Regions from separate parts of the Paenibacillus sp. FSL R7-0652 genome, predicted to be linked through region 1. Evidence: predicted binding sites of a transcription regulator. Region 1 holds the regulator's gene; each other region holds the start of a gene.

The links. The regulator Rex, encoded in region 1, represses fermentation and respiration genes when NADH is low (regulators of the CRP and FNR family bind a similar motif). The targets are predictions, from matches to a motif close to TTGTGAAATATTTCACAA.
Region 2: the regulator Rex is predicted to act here: its motif matches at 1,530-1,547, upstream of MKY97_RS14290 (cytochrome ubiquinol oxidase subunit I).
Region 3: the regulator Rex is predicted to act here: its motif matches at 2,429-2,446, upstream of nirB (nitrite reductase large subunit NirB).

The regions. Positions count from the first base shown of each region.
Region 1 is NZ_CP152001.1:4,041,909-4,046,199, reverse strand. It holds gene dinG (ATP-dependent DNA helicase DinG) at 1-1,010, shown strand, start outside; gene MKY97_RS17840 (redox-sensing transcriptional repressor Rex) at 1,204-1,860, shown strand; gene MKY97_RS17835 (amidohydrolase) at 1,844-3,151, shown strand; gene MKY97_RS17830 (DUF5590 domain-containing protein) at 3,203-3,733, shown strand; gene MKY97_RS17825 (hypothetical protein) at 4,021-4,291, shown strand, end outside.
Region 2 is NZ_CP152001.1:3,159,779-3,164,069, forward strand. It holds gene MKY97_RS14280 (DsbA family protein) at 1-116, shown strand, start outside; gene MKY97_RS14285 (GNAT family protein) at 388-963, opposite strand; gene MKY97_RS14290 (cytochrome ubiquinol oxidase subunit I) at 1,616-2,992, shown strand; gene MKY97_RS14295 (cytochrome d ubiquinol oxidase subunit II) at 2,989-4,002, shown strand; gene cydD (thiol reductant ABC exporter subunit CydD) at 4,111-4,291, shown strand, end outside.
Region 3 is NZ_CP152001.1:4,731,225-4,735,515, reverse strand. It holds gene nirB (nitrite reductase large subunit NirB) at 1-2,331, opposite strand, end outside; gene MKY97_RS20725 (metal-dependent hydrolase) at 2,613-3,320, shown strand; gene MKY97_RS20720 (hypothetical protein) at 3,715-3,924, opposite strand; gene MKY97_RS20715 (M42 family metallopeptidase) at 4,122-4,291, opposite strand, start outside.

The DNA of each region.
Region 1 (4,291 bases):
ATATCACCGGGCTGTTAAAGGATCTGACGACATTAAAGGAGAATTTAAGATTCTTCATGCGTATGGACGATGCCAAGACGGTGTATTGGATGGAGGCCAGCGGCCAGTTCCGCAGCAAATCACTGCAGCTGTATGCTGTTCCTGTAGATGTAAGTGCACAGCTGAAAGAGATGTTTTTTGATAAAAAGAAAAGCGTTGTGCTTACGTCGGCTACGCTGTCCGTGGATAAGTCATTCCAATTCATGATTGAACAGCTTGGCCTGCAGGAAGCTTCCGACAATAACCGCCTTCTTACATCCATGCTGCCTTCACCGTTCAATTATAGGGAACAGGCCTTGTTAGTCATTCCGCGTGATTTTCCAAGTCTGAAAGGCAGTGTAGGAGATGCTCACTTTGTACAGATGCTGGTACAGTCCCTTGCCGAGACGGCGATTGCGACACAGGGACGTATGATGGTGCTGTTCACCTCATACAAAATGCTGAGACAAGTGTATGAGCCGTTGAAGGAGGCTTTATCCGGGAATGATATCTCCCTATTGGGCCAAGGCGTTGACAGCGGTAACCGTTCCAAGCTCACACGAAGATTCCAGGATGCCAAAGCGGCAGTTCTGCTGGGTACGAGCAGCTTCTGGGAAGGGGTAGATATTCCAGGTGAAGCCCTCACTTGTCTCGCAATCGTAAGGCTGCCGTTTCAGCCGCCTAACCATCCGCTTCTGGAAGCAAAGAGTGAACTGCTGCAGGAGCAGAAAAAAAATCCGTTTATGAAACTGTCTGTCCCTCAGGCCGTCATCCGGTTCAAACAGGGATTTGGCCGGTTGGTTCGGACAGGCAAGGATCGGGGGATCGTTATCGTGTATGATACGCGAGTAATTGAAGCTTATTATGGCAAGTACTTCCTGTATTCCTTACCTGGACCCAAAATGGAGCATATGCTGACAGAACAGATGGTTCCGCGTATCGCCGAATGGCTGGATCGTCCCATCGTGAATGAAAATGATTCGATTTTGTAAGCTATAGCATTGCATTGTACTTCTGCATAGCGTTAAACTCGAAAGAGACTTCGAAAAGCAGCACATCATGAACTTATAATCCCAACAATACGGGCATTCTGTATGAGGAATGATGCATATTTTGCATGTATACAGAATGCTCCATTTTTCAATATTTATTATTTTATCGTGGCAATGGTAAGGGGGAGCAGGAATGAAATCGGATAAAATTTCGGAAGCGGTAGTACGGCGTCTGCCCGTATATTTGCGTTATCTTAACGAGTTGGTTCAGCGTGAGGTGACCACAGTTTCTTCACAGGAGCTTGGACAGCGATTGGATCTGAATCCGGCCCAGATTCGCAAGGACCTGGCTTATTTTGGTGATTTTGGCCGTAAAGGAATCGGGTATGACGTTTCTTATCTGATCGAGAAGATTCGTCACATTTTGAAGATTGACCAGCAGATTAATGTGGCTCTGGTTGGAGCGGGTAATCTAGGACAAGCGTTGTCCAACTACAATGCTTACTTGAAAGACAATATGAAGATTGTTGCTATTTTTGATGCGTTCGGACCGAAGATTGGCAGTAAGATTAACAGTCTGACTGTCCAGCCGATGGAAGAGCTTGCAGCAGCGGTACAAAAAGATAACATTCGCATCGGGATTATTACGGTTCCGGATACGGAAGCTCAGAACGTCGCGGATCAGCTGATTGAATCGGGAATCGAGGCAATTCTGAATTTTGCACCAACGATTCTAAAAACACCATCACATGTTCGTATCCATCACGCTGACTTTACAACAGATCTGCTCAGTTTGGCTTATTATTTAGAAAACGGGAAGGAAGAAGAGTCTGATGACAACAACGAATAGATGGGTAATTCAAAACGGTAAATTTGCCGTAAACGAAGGCGCAAACTGGACAATAGTTCAAGGGTATATGGTCATTCAGGATGACAAGATTGTGCATATTGGTGAGACGCTGCCGGATGGAGACGAGCAACTGGCGAAAGTGGATGGAAAAGGACTTCTCTTCCTGCCGGGTCTGATCAATACGCATGGTCATGCGGCCATGTCACTGCTTCGGGGTCATGGGGACGATCTGGCACTTCAGGTATGGCTCCAGGAAAAAATGTGGCCGATGGAAGCAAAAATGACTTCGGAAGACGTTTACTGGGGCGCATCGCTTTCGGTGCTTGAAATGCTAAAAGGCGGAACAACAGCGTTCCTGGACATGTATGATCATATGGATCAGGTGGCAAGAGTGGTTGAACAGTCCGGGGCAAGAGCTGCACTGGCTCGCGGTGTGATTGGACTTTGTTCCGAAGAAGAGCAGATGCGCAAGCTGGAAGAGTCCGCAGCATTTGCGCGTGAATGGAACGGACAGGCGGATGGACGGATCACAACGGTTATCTCCCCGCACGCACCTTACACATGCCCTCCAGATTACATAGAGAAGCTTGTACAGGCCGCGCATGACCTTAACCTGCCGCTGCACACGCATATGTCAGAGACATTACGTGAAGTAGAGCAGAACGTGACAGATTACGGCCTGCGCCCTGTAGCTCACCTAGAGAAGCATGGCTTTTTCTCACTTCCATCGCTTGTAGCCCATGCGGTTCATCTGAACGATGAAGAAATTGAGATTCTGGCCCGACATGATGTGGCAGTATCGCATAATCCGGGCAGCAATCTAAAGCTTGCTTCCGGAGTGGCCCGTGTGCCTGCTATGTTGAAAGCAGGGGTTACCGTGTCTCTGGGTACAGACGGACCCGCAAGCAACAACAACCTGGATATGTTTGAGGAAATGAGACTTGCCGCACTGATTCATAAAGGTGTATCTGGCGATCCAACTGCGGTTCCTGCGGGTGAAGCACTGCTGCTTGGAACAGGTTTCGGCGCGAAGTCTATTTTCCTGAACGACACGGGTGCGCTGCGAATGGGGATGAAGGCAGATTTTATTGCGCTGAATATTGAACAGGCTCATTTTTATCCGCATACGGATCTGATCTCTCATGCGATCTATTCTGCCTCGGCTAAAGATGTGGAACATGTATGGGTAGACGGAAAACAAGTGGTGAAACATGGCGAGTGTTTGACAATGGATGAGGAGCGCATTTTGCGGGAATCTCAATTGGCCTTTGATCAGCTTCTTGCCCGTTAAAAGACAAGCTGGCCATCAACGCGCAGTATTCAGAGAAAGGAAGTTCAGCTCTTGAAGAAGAAAAAGAAGTGGATCTGGATATCGCTGCTCATTCTGGTTCTGATCTTGTTTGGACTTCAAAGGTATTACGTCTATGTAACACAAGATCAGCGTAAAGAAGAGGCATTGGCTGTACAAGCCGCACAAGACCAGTTGGGGATTACATCGCCTGATGAGCTTCGAAAGTACGTCTGGGGCGAGAAGAATGGCTCTGACAACATCTATTGGACGATGACCGCCAAAAATAAAGATAATCAAAACGTAATGGTGTGGGTTAAATTTGATAACAACAACCAGCCAGTCCAGGGCGCTGCGGGAGTACACAGTGAATTGATCCAGAACGGGATGTCCGAAACGCAGATTCGCAGCCGATTTAGTTCCGAGGTGCCGGGTGGTGAGATCAAACGGATCATGCCAGGTGTCGTGAATAATATCTACGTATGGCAAGTGTACTACAAAGATGGTACGCATAATTATTATCGTTTTTATCGGTTTAGCAATGGAGAGCAGGTAGATTTGGTCTATACCGTACCGAACAGCTAGAGTCTAAAAAGAGCAGGAAACCGGCAGTCAGCACATCGACTGAACCGGTTTTTTGGCTTTTCTATCAAATGATTGTGAATTAAATAGTTAAAATTAATAATTTATTCATATTTTCACCTTCGATATTGTATATACGATGTGATATACTCATTTATGTACTGAAGTTACAATAAAACGCAAAAAAATCTGCAGTTAACGATGCAGACATCAAGTTCACTCTTTGATTAATGATTATAAATATAAGCCTGTAGATCGAGGATAGGCTCATTTTGGGAGGGGTAATTCATTTGAAGCTGAAAGTATTGCCTATTGTTCTTACTGCTGTTATATCTGCCGTCCTGTTATTTGGAGGTTGGTTCGCATATCGTCAAGTAGCCGTACAAAGCCCGATTGAAAAAATGGTTACTCAATACGAGGGAGTCAATAGTGTTCAATTATCTATTAACCGCAATGATGTACAAATGAAACTTGATTTGAAACCAAATGTGGATTTGGGAAAACTGGTCCAGTATATTCACAAAGAAGGACAGAACCTGATTGGCTCACGTGCGCTTAAAC
Region 2 (4,291 bases), 880 kb from region 1:
AGGTGCTGTACGACATTGATACGGGCGATGTGGAATCCTATGTACATTCACAATTACCAAAAGATACTTACCGGATCGAGCAAATATTAGGAGAAATGGTCGTTCAGCGTGTATAACAGTCTTAGGTGAAAGTTAACAATGGATTTAGTACATTTATCCATGTGTTATTACAAATTCCCCGAGGGTTGTATTTCAATAAAGTCACATTAATACATCTAGAATGACCTTATCTATAGAACAGGAAGTAATATGTATTTCGCTGTTCTGATTCTAGGGTCTACTCGTAAAATGGAAGTTTGGAAAAAGAAGTAAAAAAGCAGCTGCCATTCAGGCCGCTGCTTTTTTCAGTGATGTTACTGATCCTTTTAAACGGATTAGACTGAGCGCCTAAATTACGTGAGGCAGGTTTTTGTAATACACGAGATGATCCGTCCATTCTTCGTTTTCAAAGATGAAACCTTTTCGCAAACATTCGAATTCCAGACCTGCACGTTCAGCCAGTTTAATAGAGGGAGTGTTATCCACATTAATATGGGCTTCCAATCGGTGAAACTTCAAGTCTGCTGCTGCCATACGGAGAACTTCGCATACCGCCTCTTGACCGTATCCTTGTCTCCAATGCTGATTGTGGATGGTGTAGCCAAAGCTGGCCCATTGAAACGGTTCTCTAGCCAACGTGGCAATATCAATCATGCCCAGATGTGTACCATCTTCTTTTCTGAATACACCGAATATATATACGGCATCGGTGCGGGCAAGTTCCTGATGTCTCTCCACTAGCTGCTCGAACCATTCAGGTGTGCAGTCACTCATATCGATTTTTCCAGGATCATGTCGATGCCGAGAGGGAAAGCGGCTTTCGAATTCATGCAGCCAGTTCTCATAATCTTCGTTTTGTAATGGTCGAATCACCAGTCGCTCGGTTTCCGACCTATGATCAAATTTACCTTCAATAATGTTCAAGTTCAATGTGACATCTCCTTTGTACGGATTTGTTGTTTTTGATTTTGCAGAAAAAATAGACTGGTTTTCGAGCTTGTCGGTTATGTACCATGGACATCACACCTTTCATTTTCATTAATTATGCAGCTCTTTCTGTGTCATCAGACCGTTAAGCCATTTAAGTGTAACACAGATTCATGCGCCCCAAGAATTTCGGTTGGCTCCAAGGCAAAATTCAGGAACTCACTCACGGTAAAACGATGAAGATTATTTATGTGGCTGCGAAGCTTATTAACACGTGAGTGTGCAGCAAATCAATAGCTCCAAAGGGTGGTTTTAATATTTTTCACCAACTTGTCAGAAAGAGTTGAGCCTTTCTTGAACGTTTAAGGTCGAAGACGTGTCAGTGATTGAATTGATTAAAATTGAGGATATAATAATTTTGAATATCAGGTCTGAGCCAATCCTAGAGGCGCTTCGCAATCAGAGAATATAAGGCATCCAGCGCTGGATTTCGCTTTACATCTGAAGGAGTAAAGAAGGAGTAAATGTGCTTAACGAGTGGCAGCCTATCGTTGTCATTTGTTTTGTGAAATTTTTCTCATGTTAAGACCTAAAAAATGATACAAAGAAACATAATCAATGAATGGAGTTTGAGAGGAGGCATTATAAAATGGCAATCGATACCGTCTTATGGAGCAGGCTCGTAACAGGTCTGACACTCGGATTTCACGTTATTTTTGCAACGCTTGGTGTAGGGATTCCGTTAATGATCGCCATTGCTGAGTTTATCGGAATTCGGAAGAAGGACCCCCACTACATACTTATGGCGAAGAGGTGGTCAAGAGGTTTTGTCATCTCGGTGGCTGTTGGAGTGGTGACCGGTACAGCGATCTCACTACAGCTTGCTCTGGTCTGGCCTAACTTTATGAAGCTGGCTGGGAATGTTATCGCACTGCCGCTTTTTATGGAAGTATTCGCGTTCTTTTTTGAAGCCATTTTCCTGGGCATCTATCTTTACACATGGGATCGGTTCAAAAACCCGTACATTCACTGGCTGCTGACCATTCCTGTAGTTGCGGGAGCAGGGATGTCAGCGGTGTTTATTACAACCGTGAACGGATTCATGAATCAGCCTGAAGGATTTGTAATGCAGGCAGGTCAATTTACTGCGGTAAACCCTGTACAAGCCATGCTGAATACAGCCACATTCTCCAAGGTGTTCCATGTATTAAGCTCGGCTTACTTAACAGGGGCGGCTCTGCTTGCCGGAATCGCTGCGCTGGCCATGTTGAGAAGAGGAGTATCCGCTTATCACAAAAAAGGACTAAATCTGATGATGGCCGTCGTGTTGGTATTCAGTTTATTCAATACACTCGCTGGTGATGTATCCGCCAAATTTTTGGCTGAACACCAGCCGGAGAAGCTCGCTGCTGCCGAATGGCATTTTGAGACGGAGAGCGGCGCAGATTTGATTCTGCTCGGATGGCTGAATGCGGAACATGAGATTATAGGTGCACTGCATCTGCCCAAGATCCTCAGCTTTTTGGCCTTTGGAGATTTTAATGCCAAGGTCACCGGATTGAACGAATTCCCGCCGGATGAGCAGCCTCCGCTGCTTGTGCATTATTTATTCGATCTGATGGCCGGCATTGGATTCGCGCTGCTTGCCATATCCGGTCTATATTTTCTGTTTGTACTCTGGAAGAGACGTAATCCACTCAACAAGTGGATGCTTCGCCTTGCTGCAGTCAGCGCACCGCTTGCCTTTCTAGCTGTGGAGATGGGCTGGTTCTATGCAGAGATCGGTCGGCAGCCGTGGATCATTCGTGGATACATGCGGGTCGAAGAAGCAGCCACTTCATCCCCGAGTATCCGAATTTTATTTTTTGTCTTCCTGCTCTTGTACATCGTGCTCGGCGTGATCTGTGTCCTTGTGTTGAAGCGTCTGTTCAACAACAATCCTGCTGAGGTTGAGCTGGAAAAGTGGTTGAAGTCCAGAGAAGATCGAACGGCTGCAGCTGCAGGGAATGGAGGACATAACCAATGAGTTATGAGTTGATCGGTATTTCGGTACTCTGGCTGTTCCTGTATGGATATTTAATCATCGCTTCGATTGATTTCGGGGCTGGATTTTTCGCCTTTTATGCACGCCTGACAAAACAGGATCATCTAATTAACCGTTTGATCTCCCGCTATCTGTCACCCGTCTGGGAGATTACGAATGTATTTTTTGTCTTTTTCTATATTGGCATCATCGGATTTTTTCCGGATACGGCTTCCTATTATGGTGCGGCACTTATTGTTCCCGGAAGTATTGCCGTCATTCTGATTGCCATTCGGGGCTCGTTCTATGCTTTTGAAAATTACGGTTCCAAGAATAACATCGTGTACCTGTTTTTATACGGAGCTGCAGGATTGCTGATTCCGGCATCTCTGTCCGTGGCCCTGACTTTGTCCGAGGGCGGGTTCATCCTGAAGCAGGGAGAGACGATTTCCCTGGATTACTGGGCATTGTTTACCAATCCTCTATCCTGGAGCATCGTTGGTCTTGCGATTGTCTCCGTTTTGTTTATCAGCGGATCGTTTCTAACCTTCTACGCTTCGAGGGCAGAGGATAAGGGCGCATTGAAGCTTATGCGTAATTACTCCCTGTTCTGGAGCACACCGACGATTATTCTGGCACTGACAGCATTTATATATCTGGGTCAGCACAACGAACGCCATTTTCAAAATATGATGGACCTCTGGTGGCTGCTCGCTTTATCGGTAGCCTTCTTCATGACTGCCATGTGGCTGCTGTATAACGGACGTCGTTATGGTCTTGCATTTATATGCATCATGCTTCAATTTTTCTGTGCCTTTTTTGCTTACGGGATCGGTCAGTATCCTTACATTCTCGATCCATACATTACGATTCAGAGCAGTGCCACATCGCCAGCTATGGGTTTCGCGCTTGTCGTTGTCTTTATCGGAGGACTATGCCTGCTGATTCCTTCTCTGATTCTTGTGTTCAGATTGTTCCTGTTTGACGCGGACTATGTCAAAGGCAGCAAATAAAAGGAGGGTTGTCCCGTGAAAAGGCAGCGAAAAGAACAAACGAAGCAGCAACCCGAGCAGCAGGGGAAGTCGCCTGGCAGAAGGAAGTCGGAACTGATTAAACAGCAAATGTCTTCGCTTCGGAAAAGCAGAGTGCTCCTTATGGCCTTTTCACTGGCCCTGGGTGCAGCTGTTATAAGTCAGGCTGTGTTTATGGCTGAGGCTGTGCAGCGCATTTTTGTAGAAAAGGCATCTTTCACATCGATCATGCTGCTGCTTGGTATATTACTGACCGTTATGGCTGTACGTA
Region 3 (4,291 bases), 690 kb from region 1:
GAACTCGATCCGCTGCATCAGCGCTTTACGTTCTTCAAGGTTATCGACAACTACCGAACGGATATGCTCCAGTCCCATGCGTTCGACCCATTCGGAAGTACGTTCCAGATAATTACCTGTTTCGCGATAATACTGCATTATGGCTCCGCACAATTCGATCAGCTCATCATCCGTTTTCACTTTACACAGCGAGTCCGCGAGTCTTGCTTTGATACCGCCATTACCCCCGATAAAGATTTCCCAACCGCCGTCGTTGCCGACGATTCCAATATCTTTTGTGCAGGCTTCTGCACAGTTCCGAGGACAGCCGTTCACCGCATATTTGAATTTGGCTGGCAGATCCAGCCGCTCGAATTTGCGTTCGATTCTTGCACCCATCGCCATCGAATCCTGTGTGCCGAAGCGGCAGAATTGGGAACCAACACATGTTTTAACGGTACGAAGCGATTTTGCATAGGCATAACCTGAAGGCATATCGAGTTCAGCCCATACTTTTGTCAGGTCTTCTTTTTTAACACCGATGAGATCCAGACGTTGACCGCCCGTCACTTTAACTGCCTTAATGTCGTATTTGACTGAAACATCAGCGATCCGTTTCAGATCGGCTGGTGTGGTTACCCCGCCGTACATCCGAGGTACAACGGTATAAGTTCCGTCTTTTTGAATGTTTGCGTTCATTCGTTCGTTAACAAACCTGGATTCTTTTTCATCCTCGTGTGTGTCTGGATTGATCATGCCCAGATAGTAGTTGATGGCCGGACGACATTTCGAACATCCCTCAGGCTGGCTCCAGCCAAGTACGTTCATAACCTCTTTGGTCGTCTGCAGTCCTTTTTGTTTAATCTCTGCTACGATTTCATCACGCCCCATAGTGGTGCATCCGCAAATTCCTTGTTTGGTACTGGTGCTGAAGCTGTCTCCAAGCACGTATTGCAAAATCTGTTCCACCACCGGTTTGCATCCTCCGCAAGAGCGGGTTGCACCCGTGCAGGCTTTGATCTCATCAACTGTAGTCAAACCTTGATTGGTAATGACATCAACGATAGCACCTTTGGTTACGCCGTTACATCCGCAGACAATTTCGTCTTCGGGCATCGTTTCAACAGAGGTCGTTTTTTTGTGACCGCCGCAGCCTGTGCCCATGAGTGAACTGTACAATTCTTCTGTCATTTCGGTCTGATTCTTGATCAGTTTTTGCAGTTCAGCGGAGTCCGTAATGTCACCGAAAAGTACAGCACCTACCATTTTGTTGTCTCGAAGCAGAATTTTTTTGTACGTCCGTTTCCAGTCGTCTTTCTGTGAAATCACGGTATGTTCAGTGCTGTCGATGAATTCGCCAGTAGAGAAAACATCCACACCCGAGATTTTCAATTTGGTCGATACAACCGAGCCTTCATACGGAGCAGTTTCGACGCCGCAGATATGTTTCGCAAGAATCATGCCCTGTTCGAAGAGAGGCGCAACAAGCCCGTAACACACACCGCGATGTTCGTTACATTCTCCGACAGAGTAAACGTCTTTCAGCGAGGTCTGCATGTAGTCATCCACAATGATGCCCCGGTTGACTTCGATACCGCTTTCGCGGGCTACAGCTGTATTTGGCTTGATTCCAACAGCCATCACTACGAAATCAACATTCAGCACGGAATCGTCAGCAAAACGAATACCTTCAACCCGTTGGCCGCCGAGCAGTTCAGCAGTTTGTGCTCCCATTTTGAACTTGATTCCCTGGCGTTCCAGTTCGGCTTTCAACATGGCAGAAGCTTGCGGGTCCAACTGGCGTTCCATCAGATCGTCCATCAGGTGAACAACGGTAACATCCATACCCAGCTGCACAAGTCCTTTAGCTGCTTCCAGGCCAAGGAGTCCGCCACCGATGACCGCCGCTTTTTTATATTCTTTTGCAGCTTCGAGCATGACGTTGCAGTCTGCAATGTCACGGAATCCTACAACGCCTTGCTTGTCATGTCCGGGTACAGGAAGGATGAAAGAACTCGAACCCGTTGCAATAATAATTTTGTCGTACGGAGTGCGCTGTCCATCTTCTGTTACAACTTCACGACTTTCTGCATCAATGCGGGCAACCGTTGTTCCTGTGTGAAGAGTAATACCATATTCCTCATACCAGTGAAGATCATTCAGTACGATATCATCAAGCGTTTTGCTGCCTTCCAGTACATACGACAGCATAATCCGATTGTAGTTAGGATAAGGTTCTGTTCCAAAAACCGTAATATCAAAGCGTGAAGTTAATTTTAAAATTTGCTCCACGGTGCTGATCCCGGCCATACCATTGCCGATGACAACTAATCTTTCTTTATTTCCGTTCATGTGTAGCCCTCCCTTGGATAAATACTGCGAGAATACCAACATTTTTAATTTCTTATATTTTATATTTTAAACTATAACACGTATTTCCAGTTAATAAATGTGATTTATTTCACTAATTACGATAGATCATTCATATAAAAATAAGTGTGATGAGCATCACGAATATAAAAAAAATTTTGAGAAATGAGAAATACGAACTATTGTTCTTGTTTTTCTTTCGTTGTATGATCAGATCGGGGTCGGAACTAATCCCTATTTCTTCGAAAGGACGTTTTTGCAACATGATGGGAAGATCCCACCTCATTATCGGTACAGGCGTTTCACTATCCGTTCTGCAGCTGCTCGGAATGCCTGTTACGGCTCCAGCTGTAACGGCTGCCTTGATTGGCTCACTGCTGCCGGATATCGATGAACCCAATTCATTGCTGGTATCCAAAGCGCTGCCTAACAGCCTGATTCGGCTGCTGCAGACGGTTCTTTTGCCTGCGGCTGTATTTGTATATTTTTACGTCCCAGCAAAACCGTGGAATCTGCTTCTCGCCATTCTCATCGGGCTTGTGTCGTTTCTGCCATCGCGATCGCTGCGTAAAGTGCTCATGTTTGCCATCGGGCTGGGCCTTGTTTTTTATGGTCATGCTTTTGCACCGTGGAATTGGATAGCGGGCAGTCTGCTTATGCTGTGTACAACACTGACGCACAGGGGATTGACGCACACGCTGTACGGAACGGCTGTGTGGGCAGGACTGCTGTACAGCACAACGCAGGTGCAGGGTCCGGAAATCTGGGTTGCAGGAGGTTCTGCTTATGCCCTCCATTTAATTGCGGATTCGTTGACGAATCGGGGGATTCGCCCTTTGCCGCCGTTTAAGCTCCGGATCCGGGCAAACCTGATGAGTACAGGGACCAAACATGGAGCGGTCGTAGAGAACGTGTGTGTGGTATTGACACTCATTTTAGCTTGGTTTGCGTTCTCGCCTTTATTTCTGTAGAACAGCAGGAAACGCCAGCCCATTTCATATGGACTGGCGTTCTTCAATCAACAAGTTGTTTTTATCACGCAGGAGAGAGTCAATGGCGACTGCCTCGGAACCGGCTGCTCAATACCCTGTAAGGAGACAAGCAGGATCAAACTTTTGTAGGTGTACCGCTAAGCGTATCGATATCTGTAGAACCAAACACAAATAAAACGACAAGAATAAGTACAATTAACGTCTCGGCAAATCCAACTCCATCAAACTCAGACATCACAGCCACCTCTTTTCTTGCCTGCATTTAGGAATTCATGCGCTGCTGAAAAGCCTGAATCACATCATTCAGGGTCATATCGCCGCCCGTTTCATCCAGGAATTGTACCAGTTTATCTGAATTGGACGGTTGTACCTTTTAAAGTGTTTTATACTGGCCTACTAATTCTACAACTAAGGTAGCTTCTCGAAACAGCGTGACCGCATCCACTCTTAACTTCCCGCTGACCAATAACGCTGCAACAATCAGTTCCAGTTTCTTTCCATTCATATTGCCACCTAGAAGGGTACTCGCAGCATTGGTTTTTCTAGAACCTTTATTTGATTTACCATTCCTTCCTGCTGCCATATAAAGGTCCCCCGCTAATTTATATTTAGTGATTTCATAACTGGTTATGGGTCTTTCATTAAGCTATCTTATGTAATTGATCTCCAACATGTTCTACGATCCAGCTATTTATGAAACCAATCGAAAGAAAAGATACCCTCGAAGAACTTCGATAAGGTATCTCTGCAGTTAAGCTCTACATATTTTCTTAGCATGGATCAAGCATTATTAATAATTGTCTCCATCGTTGTACGGTCGAGACCCTTCACCAGCTTGACGATCAGCTCTTTGGCAGCATCATAGTCATCCGTGTGAATGATGGAAGAAGAGGTGTGGATGTACCGACCGCAGATGCCAATAACGGTGGAAGGTACGCCAATACCGCTCA